Regions from separate parts of the Vreelandella halophytica genome, predicted to be linked through region 2. Evidence: predicted binding sites of a transcription regulator. Region 2 holds the regulator's gene; each other region holds the start of a gene.

Region 1 (4,480 bases), 260 kb from region 2:
CAGATCGGCAATCGGGGATAGCCCCTCTGAACAGGCGTGCACCATGGAATCTCCCAAACAGTAGCCGCACTATGTGCGATTTTGCGCGCAAGGGTACCTTGGCTGACCCGCGCGCGCCAGGTTTAAGCGCGTTCGCCACCAGCGCCAACCCTTGGTCAGCGCCTCTCAACGTGCGCTCGATTTAGTCGGCGTTACCGCAGGTCTCGAGATCGCGAGGTTTGGCAATAATGCGCCAATCCTCCCCTACTGCCCGGATATCCTGAATATCCAGGCGCTTTTGATGGACCATTTCGGTAAGCCCGGGCAGCGCGAAAAGCGGCCGCGCTTCGCCCCCCAAAAGCGTGGGCGCGACAAAAAGCTGCAGCTCGTCAACCAGGCGCGCATCGAGCAGTGCCCCGGCCAGGGTCGCGCCGGTTTCTACCAGCACTTCGTTGACATCGTACTCGCAGGCCAAATAGCTCAGCATATCGGAAAGCGACACCCTGCCCGCCGCGAAAGCGGGCATCACGTGAATGTGCGCGCCCGCCTCTTCCAGTTTACGGCGCTTCTCTTCGCTGTGCTGCTCGGTGGTGATCACCAGGGTCTGGCCAGGTTCTTGCAGGCAGGCCGCAGCCAGCGGCAGGCGCAGCGTCGAGTCCATGATCACGCGAAGCGGCTGGCGGGCGGCGGCTAGCTCGCCGTTGTCGAGGCCGAGCTGTTCGGCGCGCAGGGTCAAGCGTGCATCATCCAAAATGATCGACTCGACGCCGCTCAAAATGGCGCTCGAACGCGCGCGTAGCCGCTGTACCTGGCGGCGCGCCTCGGGCCCGGTAATCCACTGCGACTCCCCCGAGCCCATGGCGGTGCGCCCATCCAGACTCATGGCCATTTTCAAACGCACGAACGGCAACCCGCGCTGCATACGCGAGATAAACCCCGGATTGAGCGCCTGGGCCTCGGACGCCAAAAGCCCGGTCTCGACCTTGATACCCGCCTTTTCCAAGCGCTCGACCCCTTGGCCGCTGACCTGCGGGTTGGGGTCGACCATGGCGATCACCACCCGGGCTACCTGGGCGCTGACCAGGGCATCGGCGCAGGGGCCCGTGCGGCCTACGTGAGAGCAAGGCTCCAGCGTGACGTAGGCGGTCGCCCCGCGGGCGCTGTCGCCGGCAGCATCAAGGGCATGCACTTCCGCGTGGGCCTCGCCTGCTCGTTCGTGAAAACCTTCGCCTACCACGCGCCCTTCGTCCTCGGCGCCCGCGTCATCGTAGCGAACGATCACGCAGCCCACTCGCGGGTTGGGGTCAGTGGTATAAAGGCCCTTTTTGGCAAGCGTGAGAGCTCTTGCCATATAGACGTGGTCGCGGGTGGAAAAGGCCGTGCTCATCAGGATTCTCCGCCAGGCTTTGCCGTTTCATTATCAGCGCCTGCCGGCGTAGCACTGGAAGCCTCTTTAGGGCTTTGCGCCAGCCGGTCGATCTCGGCGCGAAACTCGTCCAGATCCTGAAATTTGCGATAAACCGAAGCAAAGCGGATGTACGCGACCTGGTCGAGCCCGCTCAACGCTTTCATGACCGCCTCGCCAATATCCCAGGCGTTCACTTCCCGCTCGCCTTGAGCACGCAATTGCTGGCGAATGCGTTCGACCGCCGCTTCGATGGCCTCGGCGCTGACCGGGCGCTTTTCCAGCGCGCGCAGCATACCGGCGCGCAGCTTGGCCTCGTTGAAACTTTCACGGGAGCCGTCGGATTTTACCACCCGGGGCATGATGAGCTCCGCGGTTTCGTAGGTGGTAAAGCGCTCCTGGCAGCTGGCGCACTGGCGCCGCCGCCGCACCTGGTCGCCGTCTGCCACCAGGCGCGAGTCGGTGACTCGAGTATCATTAGCACCACAAAAAGGGCAATGCATGGCCGTCAACCTATGGTTAGAGCAGTAATAACGTTGTGCCGCCTGAGCGCGTTTTTAAAACGCCACGCTATCGAACAAGAGCCGTTTAAAAGCAGGCCTTTAAAAACAGATTTTTTAAAGGCTTACTGAATAGCCCCACAAGGGTTCGTTCGATATGCAGGGGCCGCCGCCTTTTATATCGATGCGGCCATAACCTAGCATTGTAACGATTTGGCACACAAGCTGCAGCGTTTGTTACAGCTATCACAAGAGGACGCGCCATGACGCCTTTCGAGCAAACGCTTCACCGCTATTTGACCCACCTTTATGGCCACCGCGCGGACGAGGTCGTCCGGCGAATCAACCAGCACCTGGCGTACTACGCCGACGCCCGGGCAAGGGGCGAAAGCCAGGACGGCACGCCGGTTGCCCGGGTGAATGACGCCCCTCCCGGCGCACCACTTTGGAGCGAAAGGGATCAGTGGGTGATCAGCTATGGCGACTCGATCACCGCCGAGGACCAGCCTCCCCTTACCGTGCTCAGCGATTTTTTACGCAACCGCCTGGGCGACTGCATTAGCGGCGTGCACGTACTGCCCTTCTTTCCCTGGAGCAGCGACGACGGTTTCTCGGTCATTCACTACCGGGAGGTCAATCCCGAGCTCGGCGATTGGTCGCATATTCGCGAGATTGCCCACCACTTCGACCTCATGGGCGATTTGGTACTCAACCACGTCTCCCGGGAGTCGCTCTGGTTCGTTGACTACCTGACCGGGAGCCTGCCCGGGCGCGATTTCTTTATCGAGGCCGACCCACAGACGAATGTCTCCCAAGTGACCCGGCCACGCAGTAGCCCGCTTTTGGTGCCCGTGGCCACCCGGCGCGGCACGCGCCACCTGTGGGCGACCTTTTCCGACGACCAGATCGATCTGAACTTCGAAAACCCGGATGTCCTGCTCGAATTCGTGGGCATTCTGCTTTTCTATCTACTGCAGGGTATTCGCATCATCCGCCTCGACGCCGTGGCGTTTTTATGGAAACGCCTGGGCACGAACTGCATCCACCTGCCCGAAACCCATACCGTGGTGCGCCTTTTGCGCGCGATCGTCGACGAGGTGGCCCCGGGGACGCTGTTGATCACCGAAACCAACGTGCCCCACGCGGAGAACATCAGCTACTTCGGCCTCGAGCGGCTACTGCCGGATGCAACAGAGCCCGTGAAAACCGCGGATGAGGCGCACATGGTGTATCAGTTCGCCCTGCCGCCACTTTTATTGCACACCCTTACCCGGGGTGAAACCTCGACCCTACAGGCCTGGCTTGCAAGCCTGCCCACGCTTCCGGACAACTGCACCTACTTGAATTTTACCGCCAGCCACGACGGCATCGGCGTGCGCCCGCTGGAGGGCCTGCTACCCGATCACGAGCGCGACGCTTTGCTTGAATTGATGCACCGCTTCGGCGGTTTTGTCAGCATGCGCAGTAACCCCGACGGCAGCGACACGGCCTACGAGATCAACATCACCTGGTTCGAGGCAATGCGCGGCACCCGCCGCGGACCGGACCCCTGGCAGATCGCCCGGTTTTTGTGTAGCCAGGCGATCATGCTCACGCTGCAGGGGATTCCCGCGCTTTACATTCACACCCTGACCGGCTCGCTCAACGACGTCGAAGGCGTAGAACGAAGCGGACGGTTGCGCTCGATCAACCGTCACCACTGGGCGCTTGATGAGCTGGAGCTGTTGCTGGAAAGCCCGACGACGCCGACCCATGATATATTCTTTGCGCTACGCGAATTTTTGAAGCAGCGCCGCTCAGAGCCATGCTTTCATCCGGGCGCCGCCCAGCGCGTTATCGCGACAAGCGACAACGTACTGGCCATCGAGCGCGGCCCGCTTCAAGACGGTAGAACCTTGCTGGCGCTTTTCAACGTGACCGACAAGCCCGCCCCGCTCGAAGAGGCCGGTGAGACGCTGACAGACACCCTCGACCGGCACACCTGGCGAACACTCGATAGCGAGCAGGCTTGGATACCGGAAAAAGCCCTGCCACCCTACGCGGTTCGCTGGCTGGTGCGCGAGGGTGGTTGAATCGCTCGACCTGCGCTGCACGACGACCCACTCCCTTGAGGCCACTCCCCCCATGCCGGTCATGTTTAAAAAATCACTGCTCACCGCGCTTGCAAGCGCAGGCCTGGGGGCGACGCCTGGCGTTGCCTCAGAACTGCCCGCTCCCATCGAGGCGCTGCGCGATCAGGGCGTCATGATTCACGAACGCTTCGAAGCCCCGGGTGGGCTTACCGGCTTTGGCGCCAGCACGCCAGGTCAGGAAATGATCATCTACCTGACGCCGGACGGCGAGCACGCCATTATCGGCACGATGATGGATCGCCAAGGTGAAAATGTCACCGAAGATCAGCTCGAGGCTTCTGTGCGCGTACCGTTGGAAGCGCAGACTTGGCAAAGCCTTGTGCAGAGCCACTGGATTCAGGATGGCGACCGCGAAGCGCCCAGGACGGTCTACATGTTCACCGATGCCAACTGTCGCTACTGCAAGCAGCTTTGGCGCCAAACCCGCCCCTGGGTCGAGGCCGGCGAGGTCCAGCTTCGCCACA
Region 2 (4,480 bases):
GCTATAAAGGAGACTCCATGGCCGTACCCGATGCTTTAAACGACCGCATCCGCCACGTTCGCCTGCTCGCGATCGACGTGGACGGCGTACTCACCGACGGCCGCCTCTACTTTCAGGCCGACGGTGTCGAGATCAAGGCTTTTCACACCCAGGACGGCCACGGCCTCAAGCTTTTGAAGCGCGCCGGCTTTCACGTCGCGCTGATCACCGGCCGGGATTCGCCCATGGTCAGCCAACGCGCCAAGTCGTTAGGGATCACCCACGTCTACCAAGGCGTCGAGCACAAGCTCGAGACCCTCAAAGCGCTCTGTAAGCGTTTGGACATCACCCTCGAGCAGGTGGCCTACTGCGGCGACGACCTGCCCGATCTTGGCTGCATCAAACGGGCCGGGGTCGGCATTACCGTACCCAACGCGCCGGACTACATGCATACCCACGCCGACTGGATCACCGACTCACTTGGCGGCCACGGCGCGGTGCGCGAAATTTGCGATACGCTGCTGATGACCCAGGGCCACTGGGACGCGGTGATGGACACCTACCTCTAGAGGCAACGCGATGGCGGGTTTGACGATAACGCGGATCAGAAAACGCCTTTGGATACCGGCGCTGGTCATTGCGCTGGGGGCCTGGCTCGTCTGGCTCGACCCGCGCGGGCCAGAGGTCGTCGAGGTCGACCCGGACGTACAGCGCGAGGAGCCCGGCCACGTGCTCGAAAACGCCGAGCTTACGCTGTTTGGCGAAACAGGCAGCGTCACTCAACGCCTTCAAACGCCGCACCTGGTCCATACGCCTCAGCAAGCGCTGACCGAGGCCGACGCGCCGCGGGCGACGCTATTCGATTCCGACCAGCGCCAGTGGCTCGCCAGCGCCGACCACGGCATACTGCAAAACGAGCACCAGTCCCTGATCATGGAGGGCTCGGCCAAGCTACTCGCCCCGGACGAGGGCTGGCAGCTCGATACCGAGCGGCTACACTACGATGGCATCGACCGCCACGCCTACACCGAGGCACCGGCCCTTTTACAGCAGCCTCCTCAGCAGATGAGCGCCAACCGCATGGATGTCTGGCTCGACACGAGCCAGGTCCGGCTCACCGATAACGTACGCGGCACTCACCCGCCCGCCCGCTCAACGCCTTAGGAGTCGTTATGCACCCGTTTTTACGTACCGCGCTACTGGTACTGGCCCTGCCTTTGAGCGCCGCCGCCCAGACAAGCCAGGCCCCCGTCGAAGTCGAAGCCGACCGGCTTGACCTTGATCAGCGCGCGGGTACCGCCGTCTACTCCGGTAATGTGGATATCCGCCAGGGGGAAATGCAGATTCGCGGTGACCGTGTCGAAATCTCGCGCAACGACGCCGGCGAGCTTTCCCAGGCTGTGGCCACCGGCGAGCGCGCCTACCTTCGCAACCAGCTCGAAAACGACGAAGGCCCGATGGAGGGATGGGCGCGGCGCATCGTCTACCACGTCAGCGAACGGCGCATCGAGCTTATCGACCAGGCCGAACTCCACCAGCGGGCCGACCGCTTTCAGGGCGGGCGTCTCGAGTACTTCATCGACCGCGAAGTGGTTCAGGCGCGCTCAGACGTTAGCGGTAGCGACAACCAGCGCATCCGCATGACGCTACAGCCCGCGCAATAGGAGAATGACCGTGTCGAGCACGCAACCTGGGGCGGTCAAAACGCTTCACGCCCGCCACCTCGCCAAAAGCTACAAGCGTCGCCGGGTGGTAAAAGACATCAACCTGGAGATCACCCAAGGCAGCGTGGTGGGCCTACTCGGGCCCAACGGGGCGGGCAAGACCACCTCGTTTTACATGATCGTGGGCCTGGTCAAGGCCGACGCCGGTACGGTGGGGATCGACGAGCGCGACCTGACTCGGGCACCGATGCACGAACGCGCCACCGCCGGCATCGGTTACCTCCCCCAGGAGGCATCGATTTTTCGCAAGCTGTCGGTGGCCGATAACATCTTGGCGATTCTGGAAACGCGCAAGGAGCTGGACCGCCGCGCACGGGAAGCGCGCCTGGAGCAATTGCTCGACGATTTCCACATTACCCATATCCGCGACAACCTGGGCATGAGCCTTTCCGGCGGCGAGCGCCGCCGCGTGGAGATTGCCCGCTCGCTTGCCACCGACCCCGCGTTCATTTTGCTCGACGAGCCCTTCGCCGGGGTCGACCCGATCTCGGTCGGCGAGATCAAGTCGATCATCCTGGCCCTCAAGGCACGCCACATCGGGGTACTCATCACCGACCACAACGTGCGCGAGACGCTGGATATCTGCGATATCGCCTATATCGTAGGTGACGGCCACATCATCGCAAGCGGCGACTCAACCGCCATTTTGAATAACCAGAAGGTTCGTGAGGTCTACCTGGGCGCCGATTTCCGCCTCTAAACCATCGCCAATCCTAAAGTTCCGTGTAGTGGCATATTTATTGCACTTGCGCCAGACCCCAACTCGCACTAGGGTGGAGCTTTACGAGTAACGAGTGGTTCTTCAATGGTCATGAAAGCCTCTTTACAGCTGCGGGTCGGCACGCAGCTGACCATGACGCCTCAACTGCAGCAGGCCATTGCCCTGCTGCAGCTCTCCACCCTCGATCTTCGCCAGGAAATTCAGCAGGCGCTCGACGCCAACCCGCTGCTGGAACAAGAGGACGAGTTTGGCGAAGAGAGCGTGACCGAGACCGCCGAAGCCGAATGGGAAGAGAGCATCCCCAGCGAACTCTCCATCGATAGCGAGTGGTCCGACACCTATCAGGACATGGCGGCCAGCGCCGGCAGCGAGGGGCCGGATTTCGAGCGCCAGGCGGCGGGTCAAAGCCTGCATGGCCACCTGCTTTGGCAGCTGGCCATGACCGACGCCAGTGAGCGCGAATACGCCATTGCCGAAAGCCTGATCGACGCGCTGGACCCCAACGGCTACCTCACCCAGCCTCTCAACGATATTCGCGAAGGGCTCAAGGCCCAGGGGCTCGAAGGTTTGAGTCAGCGCGAGGTGGAAAACACGCTGATGCGTATGCAGCAGTTCGAACCCACCGGCGTTTTCGCCCGCGACCTGCGCGAATGCCTGATGCTCCAGCTCGCCACCCTGGCCGACGACACGCCGCTTCTGGTGCCCGCCAAACGCCTGGTGCGCCAGTTTCTCGAAGCGCTCGGCAAGGACGACCTGCGCCTTTTGAAGCGCCGTCTGGGGCTTGACGACGAGCAGCTCGATGACGTCATCGGGCTGATCAGAAGCCTCGACCCGCGCCCGGGCAGCGCATATGGCGTCACCAACGAAAGCTACATCACCCCGGATCTGGTGGTGCGCCACGATAACGAAGGCTGGCACCTCGAGCTCAACCCCGAAGCGCTTCCGCGGCTGCGCGTCCAGCCGGACTACGCAAGCCTGATCAAGCGAGCGGACAAGAGCCAGGACAACCAGTTTTTAAAAGAGCACCTGCAAGAGGCGCGCTGGCTGATCAAAAGCCTGTCGAGTCGCAACGATACCCTGTTGCGCGTTGGTCGCGAGATCATCGCCCGCCAGCTGGGCTTTTTGGAGCGCGGCGAAGAGGCCATGAAACCCTTGATACTCGCCGATATCGCCGAGGCCGTGGAGATGCACGAATCGACGATTTCACGGGTGACGACGCAAAAATACATTCACACCCCCCGCGGTGTATTCGAGCTCAAGTACTTCTTCTCGAGCCAGGTGAGCGGTCATGACGGCAACGACAGCCACTCGAGCACGGCGATCCGCGCCCGGTTGAAAAAACTGATTCAAGAAGAGACGCCGGGCAAGCCGCTCTCGGACAGCCGCCTGGTGTCACTATTGGAAGATGGCGGCATTAGCGTAGCGCGGCGCACAGTGGCAAAATACCGCGAAGCCATGGGGATTCCCTCCTCCAGCGAACGGCGGCGTTTGCGTTAAAAAGTGAAACTGGCCGCCGGGGCTTTGCAATGGTAGAAAAAGAGTTACAATCAAAGGACAGTCCTGGATTAGGAGTACGTCGATGCAAGTCAACATTACGGGCCATCACCTGGAACTGACCGACGCTCTGCGCGATTACGTTAACGAAAAACTCGAACGTATCGAGCGTCACTACGACAACATCACCACCGTTCATGTCACGCTTTCCATCGAGAAAGAGCGCCAGCAGGCTGCCTGCACCCTACACGCAGCCGGCGCCGATTTGCACGCCGAAGCCCAGGACAATGACATGTACGCCGCCATTGACGCGCTGGCCGACAAGGTCGACCGCCAACTCGTAAAACACAAGGAAAAAGCACAAGCTCGCGCCCAGGGCGCTGGCGTGCGTTAAATCGATGACCCTGGAAACCATACTCCCCCCGGAGCGCGTGCTGTTCGACGTCCCCGGGGGCAGCAAAAAGCGCGTGCTAGAGTTCTTCAGCACCTTCATCGCCCAAAATACGCCCAGCCTGGATAGCCAGGAAGTGTTCAGCCGTTTGATCGGCCGCGAGCGATTAGG
Region 3 (4,480 bases), 1.7 Mb from region 2:
GCTTTCGCATCGTCGAGGAGATGAAAGATGGCCTGTCGCGCTGGATGGCAGAGAAAGGGTATGACTCCATCGCGGCGTTTTCGCGCAAGGCGATCCCGCAGACCACCGACTGGAAGCACCTGGACATCAACTTCCAGACCATCGCCCACATCGACCAGGACCTGTGCATCGAGTGCGGGCGCTGCTATATCGCCTGCGAGGACACCTCGCACCAGTCGATCGCCAAGCTCGCCGAGCCCGACGGCGCGCGCCGTTACGAAATCATTGAGGAAGAGTGCGTGGGCTGTAATCTCTGCCAGATCACCTGCCCGGTAGAGAACTGCATCACCATGGTGCCCCAGGACACCGGCAAGCCCTTCCTGGCCTGGGACCACGACCCGCGCAACCCCTTCAAGGCTGCGGGCTAATCGCCTTAAGCGCCCTGCGGGGCGCTTTTTTTGGGCTCGGCCACCATCACGTAATCCGCGCCGTGGCTGAGCCCGCCGTCGATCTCGATATGCTCAAGCGCCCGGCGCTCCAGGTCGTCGACGTGCTCGAGCATCGCCCGGGCCAGCTTGCGGTCGGCGATGGTCGCCATGCGCTGGCGACACATCTTCATCTGCCCCTCGACGAATTTCCTGGCGTAGCGAATCGGGAAGCGCTTGGTCTCGACGACCTCGAAACCGGCACGGCCCAACTGGCGCTCGACCCAGGCGCTCGGGTACTCGCGGTAGGTGCGCTCGCCGGCAAGCAACAGGCAGGCGTCGCGCAGCCGACCGATCTCCACCACCAGCTTACCCGCGGCGGTGGTCGCATCGAAGGGCACGTAGGGCTCGAGGCCGACCAGGTAAAGGCGCTTTTTGGTGAGCGCACAAAGCCTTGGGAAGAGCTCGTCCTGCCAGTAGGGGGCGAAGCCGTCGATGGCGCCGAGCAGGTAATCCGCCAGCACGGTGTCGAAGCGCTCCTCTTCCAGAAAGCGCGGGTCTTGCCAGTTGCCCAGTACCAAACGGTCCTGGTCGCGTTTTTTGCCCGCCACCGCGCGCTCGACGCTTTGCGCCATGCCGCCGGCACCGGTGACCGCCGTCCAGCTCTCGGTGTTCAAAGCGCTGACCCAGCCAATCGAGTTGACGCCGGTCCCGGCGTCCAGAAAGTGGCCCCAGGGGCGCTCGCCCTGTAGTGCCTCGATGTGCTCGAAAAGTAGTGAGGCCACGTGCCCCTCCCAAAACCGGTTGCCCTTTTGAATGGCCGAACGAGGCCATCTATTTAATTACATTATAACATATCAAATTAAAACATTAACCGCGAGCTTCTTGAGGCGCTCGTAAATTCAATGAATTAGCGTGACAGCCTCAGACTAATTTGCCATTATGATAATCGATCTCATATAAAACACTTTCTCAAAAAGGAGACATCATGAAAAAAATGCCCCTCAACAACGCCGCCCTGAAGACACCGGTCATCACGGCGTCGCTGCTCGCGGCCGCCATGAGCGCTTCTGCCCACGCGGATGAGCGCTTCGCCGTTTTCGATCTGGGTAGCCTGGACACCCTGGACGCGCTGGGCGCAAGCGACCAGGTCGTGGGCCTGCCCAAGCAGGTGCTGCCGGACTACCTTGCTCACTTCGACGCCGACGAGTACACCGACCTTGGCGGGCTAAAGAGCCCGGATCTCGACGCGCTCGAACAGAGCGAACCGACGCTGATCGTCTACACCGGCCGCCAAAACGAATCGAAAGCAGAGTTCGAAGAGCTCGCGCCGCTGTTCGATGCCGGTATTAGCGGTGACGATTACCTGGCCGCCTTCGACGACAACGTCCGTACTCTGGCCGAGCACGCCGGCGTCGAAGAGCAAGCCGAAACCTCGCTGGAAACGCTACACAGCGAAATCGAAAACCAGCGCGAAGCGCTCGAGGACGCTCCCCGCACTCTGGTGATCATGCACAACGACGGCAGCTACTCGCTGAACGAAAACCCGGTGGTCCACGAGGTGCTGGGGGTCGCGACCCAGGACATCCCCGAGAGCGCCGAACGACGCACGTTTGGCGAGCGCACCTTCGTCACGCTAACCCCCGAAACCATCGCCGAGATCGACCCCGAGCGCCTGTTGGTCGTCGACCGTAGCGCCGCCATCGGCCAGGAGCCGCTGGATGCCGACGAACTGCGCCAGCAGCTCGCGGACGCCGGTGCCGACAATGCCGAGGTGGCACTGCTCTCTCCCGAGCTTTGGTATCTTTCCGGCGGCGGCCTGCAGAGCCTGACGCTACAGATCGAAGAAGTGGTCAGCGCACTGGCAACCCAGCCGTAACGGCTCTTGGGTACACAAGCCCCTCCCACCTGGTGGGCAGGGGCTTTTTTATGGAAGTAACCTGGGCGACACCTGGCGTCAAACCATTAAGCCCCTGTTCTGGCACTATTATTGCTTATTGTTAGTACTACGTTGCGAACAATTACGTTGCTAACCATGAGGCCACGCCCGTGCAATCTTCCGACTACCCCCTCAAAGAGGTACCCCAAAGCGCTCGCAAGGGGCTTTTATCCACATCGGTGGTCCTGCTCGGGTTCACCTTCTTCACCGCCACCATGTGGGCCGGCGGCTCGCTGGGCCAGGCGTTTCCCATCGGCCAGCTTTTATGGATCATTCTGGCGGGCAATTTGCTACTCGGCACCTACGCCGCGGCCCTTGGCTATATCGCCTGCAAAAGCGGCTTGAACGCCGTATTGATGGGACGCTTCTGCTTTGGCGAAAAAGGCAGCAAGCTGTCGGATTTCATCCTCGGCTTTACCCAGATCGGCTGGTACGCCTGGGGCACCGCGACCATCGCGGTGGTACTGGTACGCACCACGGGGATGCCCGAATGGATGGAAAGCCCCTTAATGGTGCTTTTTGGCTTCGGCTTTTGCATCACGGCGATGATTGGTTACCGCGGTATGGACTGGCTTTCGCGTTTTGCCGTGCCGGCGATGATGCTGTTCATCGTGATCAGCCTGTTCACCGGACTGGTGGACGTGGGCGGCCTGGCCGGACTTGGCCGGCAAACGCCCACCGAGAGCATGAGCGTGGCCGCGGCGGTCACGGTGATCATCGGCACGTTTATTAGCGGTGGCACTCAGGCCACCAACTGGAGCCGCTTCGCCAAAAGCCCGCGCACGGCGGTGGTGGCCACGCTGGCGGCTTTCCTGGTGGGTAACGGGCTCATGGTACTGACCGGCGCCCTGGGCGCCATGATCTATCAGCAGGCGGACATCGTGGACGTGCTCATCGCCCAGGGCTTCGTCTCCATGGCGGTGCTGATGCTGTTTCTCAACATCTGGACCACCCAGGACAACACCATCTACAACTTTGCCGTAGCCGGCTGTAACCTGCTGCGCACTAAGCGCCGCCGGCTGGTCACGGTGGCCGGCGCGGCCATCGGTACCGTACTCGCGGTGGGCGGTATGTATAACCTGCTGATTCCCTTTCTGGTGTTGCTGGGTACGTTCATCCCGCCGATGGGCGGGGTCATCATGGCGGATTTTTGGCTGAAACATAATGGCCGTTACCCGGCGCTGGACACCGCGCGACTTCCCGACTTCAACCGCCGAGGCCTGGCCGCCTACGCGCTCGGCGCGGGCGCGGCCTACTTTTCGCCGCTGCTGCCCCCATTGGTGGGGGTGCTGGCCGCTGCGCTAAGCTACGCCGTACTGCTTCGCCTGAACCAGGCTTCTTCAACCGCCCCCTCACCCGCTACCGCTAAACAATAAGTGAGCTTCCCATGGATATCGTCAATGCCCGCCTGCGCCACCGCTCCGAGCTTTTCCATCTTACGATCGAGGACGGCGTATTTAGCGCTATTACTGCCCAGGACAGGCACAATCAGGCGACGCCAGAACAAACCGATGCCAAAGGCCAACTGGTCTGCGCGCCTTTCATCGAACCCCATATTCACCTGGACGCCGCGCTGACCGCCGGCGAGCCTGCCTGGAACGAGAGCGGCACCCTGTTCGAAGGTATCGAGCGCTGGGGCGAGCGCAAGCCGCTGCTCTCGGAAAACGATATTCGCGAGCGCGTGTACAAGACGCTGAACCTGCTGATCGGCAACGGCGTGCAGTTCGTGCGTACCCACGCCGACACCAGCGACCCGAGCCTGGTCGGCCTGCGCACGCTGTGTGCGCTTCGCGACGAATTGAAGGACAAGATCGAGATTCAGGTGGTGGCGTTTCCCCAGGACGGGCTGCTCTCCTACCCCGGCGGTGACAAGCTCATGGAGGAGGCGCTGGAGATCGGCGCCGACGTGGTCGGCGGCATCCCGCACTTCGAGTACACCCGGGAGCTTGGCGTGGCCTCCATGAAGCGCGTCATCGAGTTGGCCCTGAAGTACGACCGGCTGGTCGACGTGCACTGCGACGAGATCGACGACCCCAACTCACGCTTTCTCGAAGTGCTGGCGGCCGAGGCGCTGTTCAACGACCTGGGCTCGCGGGTGACCGCCAGCCACACCGTGGCCATGCACTCCTACGATAAC
Region 4 (4,480 bases), 1.4 Mb from region 2:
CCTTGATGAACACCCAGCAGGCGCCTTCCCGGGAGCAGTCTTCGCGGGTGGTACCGACCCAATCCGCGTCGATGATCGCCCATTGCACGGTGGGCACCACCAAAAGGTACAGCACGTAAAGGCCAATCAAGGTAAACAGCGTATTGATAGGACCGTTGAAGAGATTGGCGCGCAGCCACGCCACGGGGCCGATGGTGCTTTTCGGGGCCGGGCGCTGCTCGATCATGGTTTGATTGTGAATCATGGTTGTTACCCTCGCCCTAGCGTTCGACCAGCGCCACGCGGGCGTTGAACCAGTTCATGAACATGGAGACCAGCAGACTGATCGTTAGATAGACCCCCATGGTCATGGCGATGACCTCGATGGCCTGGCCGGTCTGATTCAGCGTGGTACCCGCAAACACCGAGACCAGATCCGGATAGCCGATGGCGGTGGCAAGCGACGAGTTCTTGATCAGGTTCAGGTATTGGCTGGTCAGCGGCGGAATGATCACCCGCATCGCCTGGGGGATCACCACCAGCCGAAGAATCAGGTTGCGCGGCAGGCTCAGCGCCTGGGCGGCTTCGGTCTGCCCATGAGAGATCGCCTGAATGCCCGAACGCACGATTTCGGCAATGAACGAGGCGGTGTAGATCGAAAGCGCCAGCCACAGTGCCAGAAACTCCGGAATCACCGTGACACCTCCGCGGAAGTTGAACCCGCGAAGTTCCGGCACGTCCCAGGTGATCGGCACGCCGGTGGCTAAAAGCACTAAAAGCGGCAGGCCAAAAATCAGCAAAAAGGCGATCCAGTAGGCGGGCAGGCGCTTGCCCGTGGCCTCATGGCGGCGCTTGTTCCAGACGATCAGCGCGATACTGGCCACGATCGCCACGAGAAAGGCGGCGGGGATCAATCCAAAGCCGGACTCGAAAAGCGGCTCGGGCAGGTAGAGCCCGCGTACGTTCAAAAACATGACTTCACCGAAGGCGAGGCTGTCGCGCGCACCGGGAAGGGTGCGCAGAACGGCGAAGTACCAGAAAAAAATCTGCAAAAGCAGCGGGATATTACGAAAGGTCTCGATATAGGCGGCGGCCAGTTTGGCGATGAGCCAGTTAGGCGAAAGCCGGGCGATGCCCACGATGAAGCCCACGAGAGTCGCTGCCAGCACGCCAAGGCCGCCCACCAGCAAGGTGTTGAGCAAACCCACGAAGAAGGTGCGCCCGTAGGTGCTTTGCGATGAGTAATCGATCAGGCTCTGTACGATGCCAAAGCCTGCGGTGTTGTCCAAAAAACCAAAACCGGTGGTGATGCCCCGTGCGGAAAGGTTGTCCTGGGTGTTGCCCACGATATAGAGCAAAAAGATGGCGACGACCGCCACCACCAGCACCTGAAAAATGAGCGCGCGTTTAGCGCGGTCTCGCCAGAAAGGGGGCTTGTGGCCCACCGGGCGAGCATTGGGTCTTACTGACATGAAAGCGTCTCCGCAATACGGCAGGATCAATCAAACGGCCCGCCTGGGTGTTAGCGCGGCGGGCCGGGGTCAAGCGAGACGCTTAGCGAATCGGCGGTGCGTAGTGGAAGCCGCCCTGGTTCCAAAGAGCGTTGACGCCGCGCTCGATCTCGAGCGGTGAATCCATACCGACGTTGCGATCAAAGCTTTCGGCGTAGTTACCCACTTGGCTGATGATGTTGTACGCCCAGTCGGCTTCAAGGCCCATGCCTTCGCCGTAGTTGCCGTCCTGGCCCAGAAGACGCGCGATATCCGGGTTTTCACTGTCCATCATGTCGTCGACGTTTTCGCTGGTCACGCCGTACTCTTCAGCGTTGAGCATGGCAAACAGCGACCACTTAACGATGTTGAACCAGGTGTCGTCGCCCTGGCGAACCACCGGGCCCAGCGGCTCTTTGGAGATGATCTCGGGAAGGATCATCGCGCTGTCCGGCTCGTCGAGCTGGATGCGCAGCGCGGCGAGCTGGGAGGTATCCGAAGTCAGCACGTCACAGCGCCCGGACTGGAAACCGCCCACGGTTTGCTCGGAGGTGTCGAAGACGATCGGATCGAAGGCCATGTCGTTGGCCCGGAAGTAGTCCGCCACGTTGAGTTCGGTGGTGGTACCGGACTGGATACAGATCGCCGCGCCGTCGAGCTCGTCGGCGCCGTTAAGGCCCAAGTCACGGTTGACCATGAAGCCGATACCGTCGTAGAAGGTCACGCCAGTAAAGTTCAGGCCCAAGGTAGTGTCGCGGGTGGTGGTCCAGGTGGTGTTACGAGAAAGCACGTCGATCTCGCCAGACTGCAGCGCGGTGAAGCGCTCGACGGCGTTCAGCGAGATGTAGTTGACCGCGTCCGCATCGCCCAGCACGGCAGCAGCCACGGCGCGGCAGACGTCAACGTCCAGGCCTTGCCACTCGCCGCTGTCGTCCGGGGCGGAGAAACCGGGCAAACCATCACTTACGCCACACTGCACGGCGCCTCGTGAGCGCGTATCTTCCAAGACATCTGCCTGAACGCTTGCTACACCCGATAAGGTGATGGCGCCAGCACAGCCCAGCAGTACCACGTGTTTTTTGTTAAGCATGGTTGTTTCCCTTCCTCGTTATTAAATTTCGTTATAAATGCCGAAGCACGGCACATAACGCTAGCAAGGAAGATGCCAGAAAGGACATATCGGCTCATTCAGCGCTTTTCAACGCAAAAGCGGCAACGTTTTGACCAAAGTTGTGCTGCAAAAAAGTGCAACTTCGGCTACTGGTTGAGCTTCTTTGGTGCACTGGCCGTGCGGACCCTGCCGAATCGGCCAGTGAAAACAGGCGAGTGGGGCAAAAATGGTTAGCGAATGGGTGGGGCGTACTGAAGGCCGCCATCGCGCCACAGCCCGTTCAGCCCGCGTCCGATATTAAACGCTGAGTCAGCGCCCACGTTGCGATCGAACATCTCGGCGTAGTTGCCCACCTGCTTGACGATTTGATAGGCCCAGTCGGCATTAAGGCCCATCGCCTCGCCGAAATTACCGTCGCGGCCCAGTAGGCGCATCACATCCGGGCTTTCGGATTCGAGTTGTTCGTCCACGTTGGCCATGCTCACGCCCAGTTCCTCGGCGTTGAGCATGGCGAACAGCGACCATTTAACGATGTTGAACCACTGATCGTCGCCCTGGCGCACCGCCGGGCCCAGGGGCTCCTTGGAGATCGTCTCGGGGAGGACGATGGCCATGTCCGGGTCGGCCAGCTGCATGCGCTGGGCGTAAAGCTGCGAGGCGTCGGAGCTTAAAACGTCGCAGCGTCCGGACTCGAAGCCGGCGATGGACTGCTCCGGGGCGTCGAACACTACCGCATCGAAGCTCATGCCGTTCAACCGGAAGTAGTCGGCCAGGTTGAGTTCGCTGGTGGTGCCGGACTGGGTGCACACCGCCGCGCCGTCCAGCTCGCTTACGCTTTGAACGCCCAGTTCGCTTGCCACCATGAAGGCCTGGCCATCGAAGTAGCTCACCCCGGTGAAATGGATCCCCAGGGTCGTATCCCGGGTCGAGGTCCAGGTGGTGGTGCGGGCCAACACGTCGACCTCGCCGGACTGAAGCGCCGCGAAGCGCTCGACCGAATCCAGCGGCACGAACTCGACGTTGGCGCCTTCCCCCAGGGCGGCGGCGGCCACCGCGCGGCAGATGTCGGTATCCAGCCCCCGGTAGGTGTCTTCGTCGTCCAGCGCCGAGAAGCCGGGCTGGGCCGCATTGACTCCGCAGCGCAGACTGCCGCGCTCTTGCACCGTTTCAAGCGTGGTGGCCAGCGCCAGGCTCGGCAGCAAAAGCGCCGCCCCGGTCGCTAGCTTGATGCGCCAACCCCTGACCCTTGGGATAGCCCCTGGGATAGCCCTTGTGAGGGTCCTTTTGATTGCCCTTGTGTGATCCGCTTTGTTCATTGTTGTGTCCCTTGCGTGGGTAAGCGCTACAAAAAAGGCCGAGCAGTGCCCGGCCTCGATTCAGTGCGTGTCGCTTTGGGGAATTTAAGCGAAAGCGGCGCGCATAAACGGCGGCAGCGCCAGGGCGCCGCGGTGAGCCTCTACCGTGTAGTACTGTAGCGGCATTTCATGCTCCGCGGCAGCCTCTTCGCGAAAGCTTTCAACGTTTGTCGCCTTGCCCGCCAGCGTCACGCTCCACCAGCCCGACGGATAAACCGGCTGGGGGAAGGGCAGCGTTGCCACGCTCTCGAAACCGGCCGACTTCATGTCTTCGCGCAGTTCACGAATGATCGACCCGCTGTGATATAGCGGTGATTCGCTTTGCTGCACCAGCACGCCGCCGGGACGCAGAATGCGGTGGCAGCGCGCCAGAAATTCGGTCTTGAATAGCCCTTCCGCCGGGCCGACCGGGTCGGTGGAGTCGATGATGAGGACATCGACGCTTTCGTCCTCGGCCTCATCGACCCACTTCACGCCGTCAGCGAACAAAAGCTCCGCGCGCGGGTCGCCGTTGGACGCGACCAGCGCCGGGAAGAAGCGTGTGG

The links. The regulator sigma-54, encoded in region 2, starts transcription at its own class of promoters, with help from an activator protein. The targets are predictions, from matches to a motif close to TGGCACNNNNNTTGCTNT.
Region 1: the regulator sigma-54 is predicted to act here: its motif matches at 2,099-2,116, upstream of ACWHXT_RS11185 (sugar phosphorylase).
Region 3: the regulator sigma-54 is predicted to act here: its motif matches at 2,384-2,401, upstream of codB (cytosine permease).
Region 4: the regulator sigma-54 is predicted to act here: its motif matches at 2,620-2,637, upstream of ACWHXT_RS16650 (amino acid ABC transporter substrate-binding protein).

The regions. Positions count from the first base shown of each region.
Region 1 covers NZ_OZ309107.1:2,402,418-2,406,897, forward strand. Annotated here, with positions in the region: gene ribBA (bifunctional 3,4-dihydroxy-2-butanone-4-phosphate synthase/GTP cyclohydrolase II) at 1-45, opposite strand, end outside; gene ribD (bifunctional diaminohydroxyphosphoribosylaminopyrimidine deaminase/5-amino-6-(5-phosphoribosylamino)uracil reductase RibD) at 182-1,366, opposite strand; gene nrdR (transcriptional regulator NrdR) at 1,366-1,887, opposite strand; gene ACWHXT_RS11185 (sugar phosphorylase) at 2,148-3,956, shown strand; gene dsbG (thiol:disulfide interchange protein DsbG) at 4,018-4,480, shown strand, end outside.
Region 2 covers NZ_OZ309107.1:2,139,473-2,143,952, forward strand. Annotated here, with positions in the region: gene ACWHXT_RS10065 (KdsC family phosphatase) at 18-548, shown strand; gene lptC (LPS export ABC transporter periplasmic protein LptC) at 559-1,143, shown strand; gene lptA (lipopolysaccharide transport periplasmic protein LptA) at 1,152-1,643, shown strand; gene lptB (LPS export ABC transporter ATP-binding protein) at 1,654-2,403, shown strand; gene ACWHXT_RS10085 (RNA polymerase factor sigma-54) at 2,509-3,921, shown strand; gene hpf (ribosome hibernation-promoting factor, HPF/YfiA family) at 4,004-4,312, shown strand; gene ACWHXT_RS10095 (PTS sugar transporter subunit IIA) at 4,317-4,480, shown strand, end outside.
Region 3 covers NZ_OZ309107.1:414,301-418,780, reverse strand. Annotated here, with positions in the region: gene preA (NAD-dependent dihydropyrimidine dehydrogenase subunit PreA) at 1-407, shown strand, start outside; gene ACWHXT_RS02040 (class I SAM-dependent methyltransferase) at 413-1,189, opposite strand; gene ACWHXT_RS02035 (ABC transporter substrate-binding protein) at 1,393-2,283, shown strand; gene codB (cytosine permease) at 2,454-3,719, shown strand; gene codA (cytosine deaminase) at 3,731-4,480, shown strand, end outside.
Region 4 covers NZ_OZ309107.1:3,587,175-3,591,654, reverse strand. Annotated here, with positions in the region: gene ACWHXT_RS16660 (amino acid ABC transporter permease) at 1-244, opposite strand, end outside; gene ACWHXT_RS16655 (amino acid ABC transporter permease) at 261-1,451, opposite strand; gene ACWHXT_RS16650 (amino acid ABC transporter substrate-binding protein) at 1,534-2,559, opposite strand; gene ACWHXT_RS16645 (amino acid ABC transporter substrate-binding protein) at 2,811-3,782, opposite strand; gene speE (polyamine aminopropyltransferase) at 3,981-4,480, opposite strand, start outside.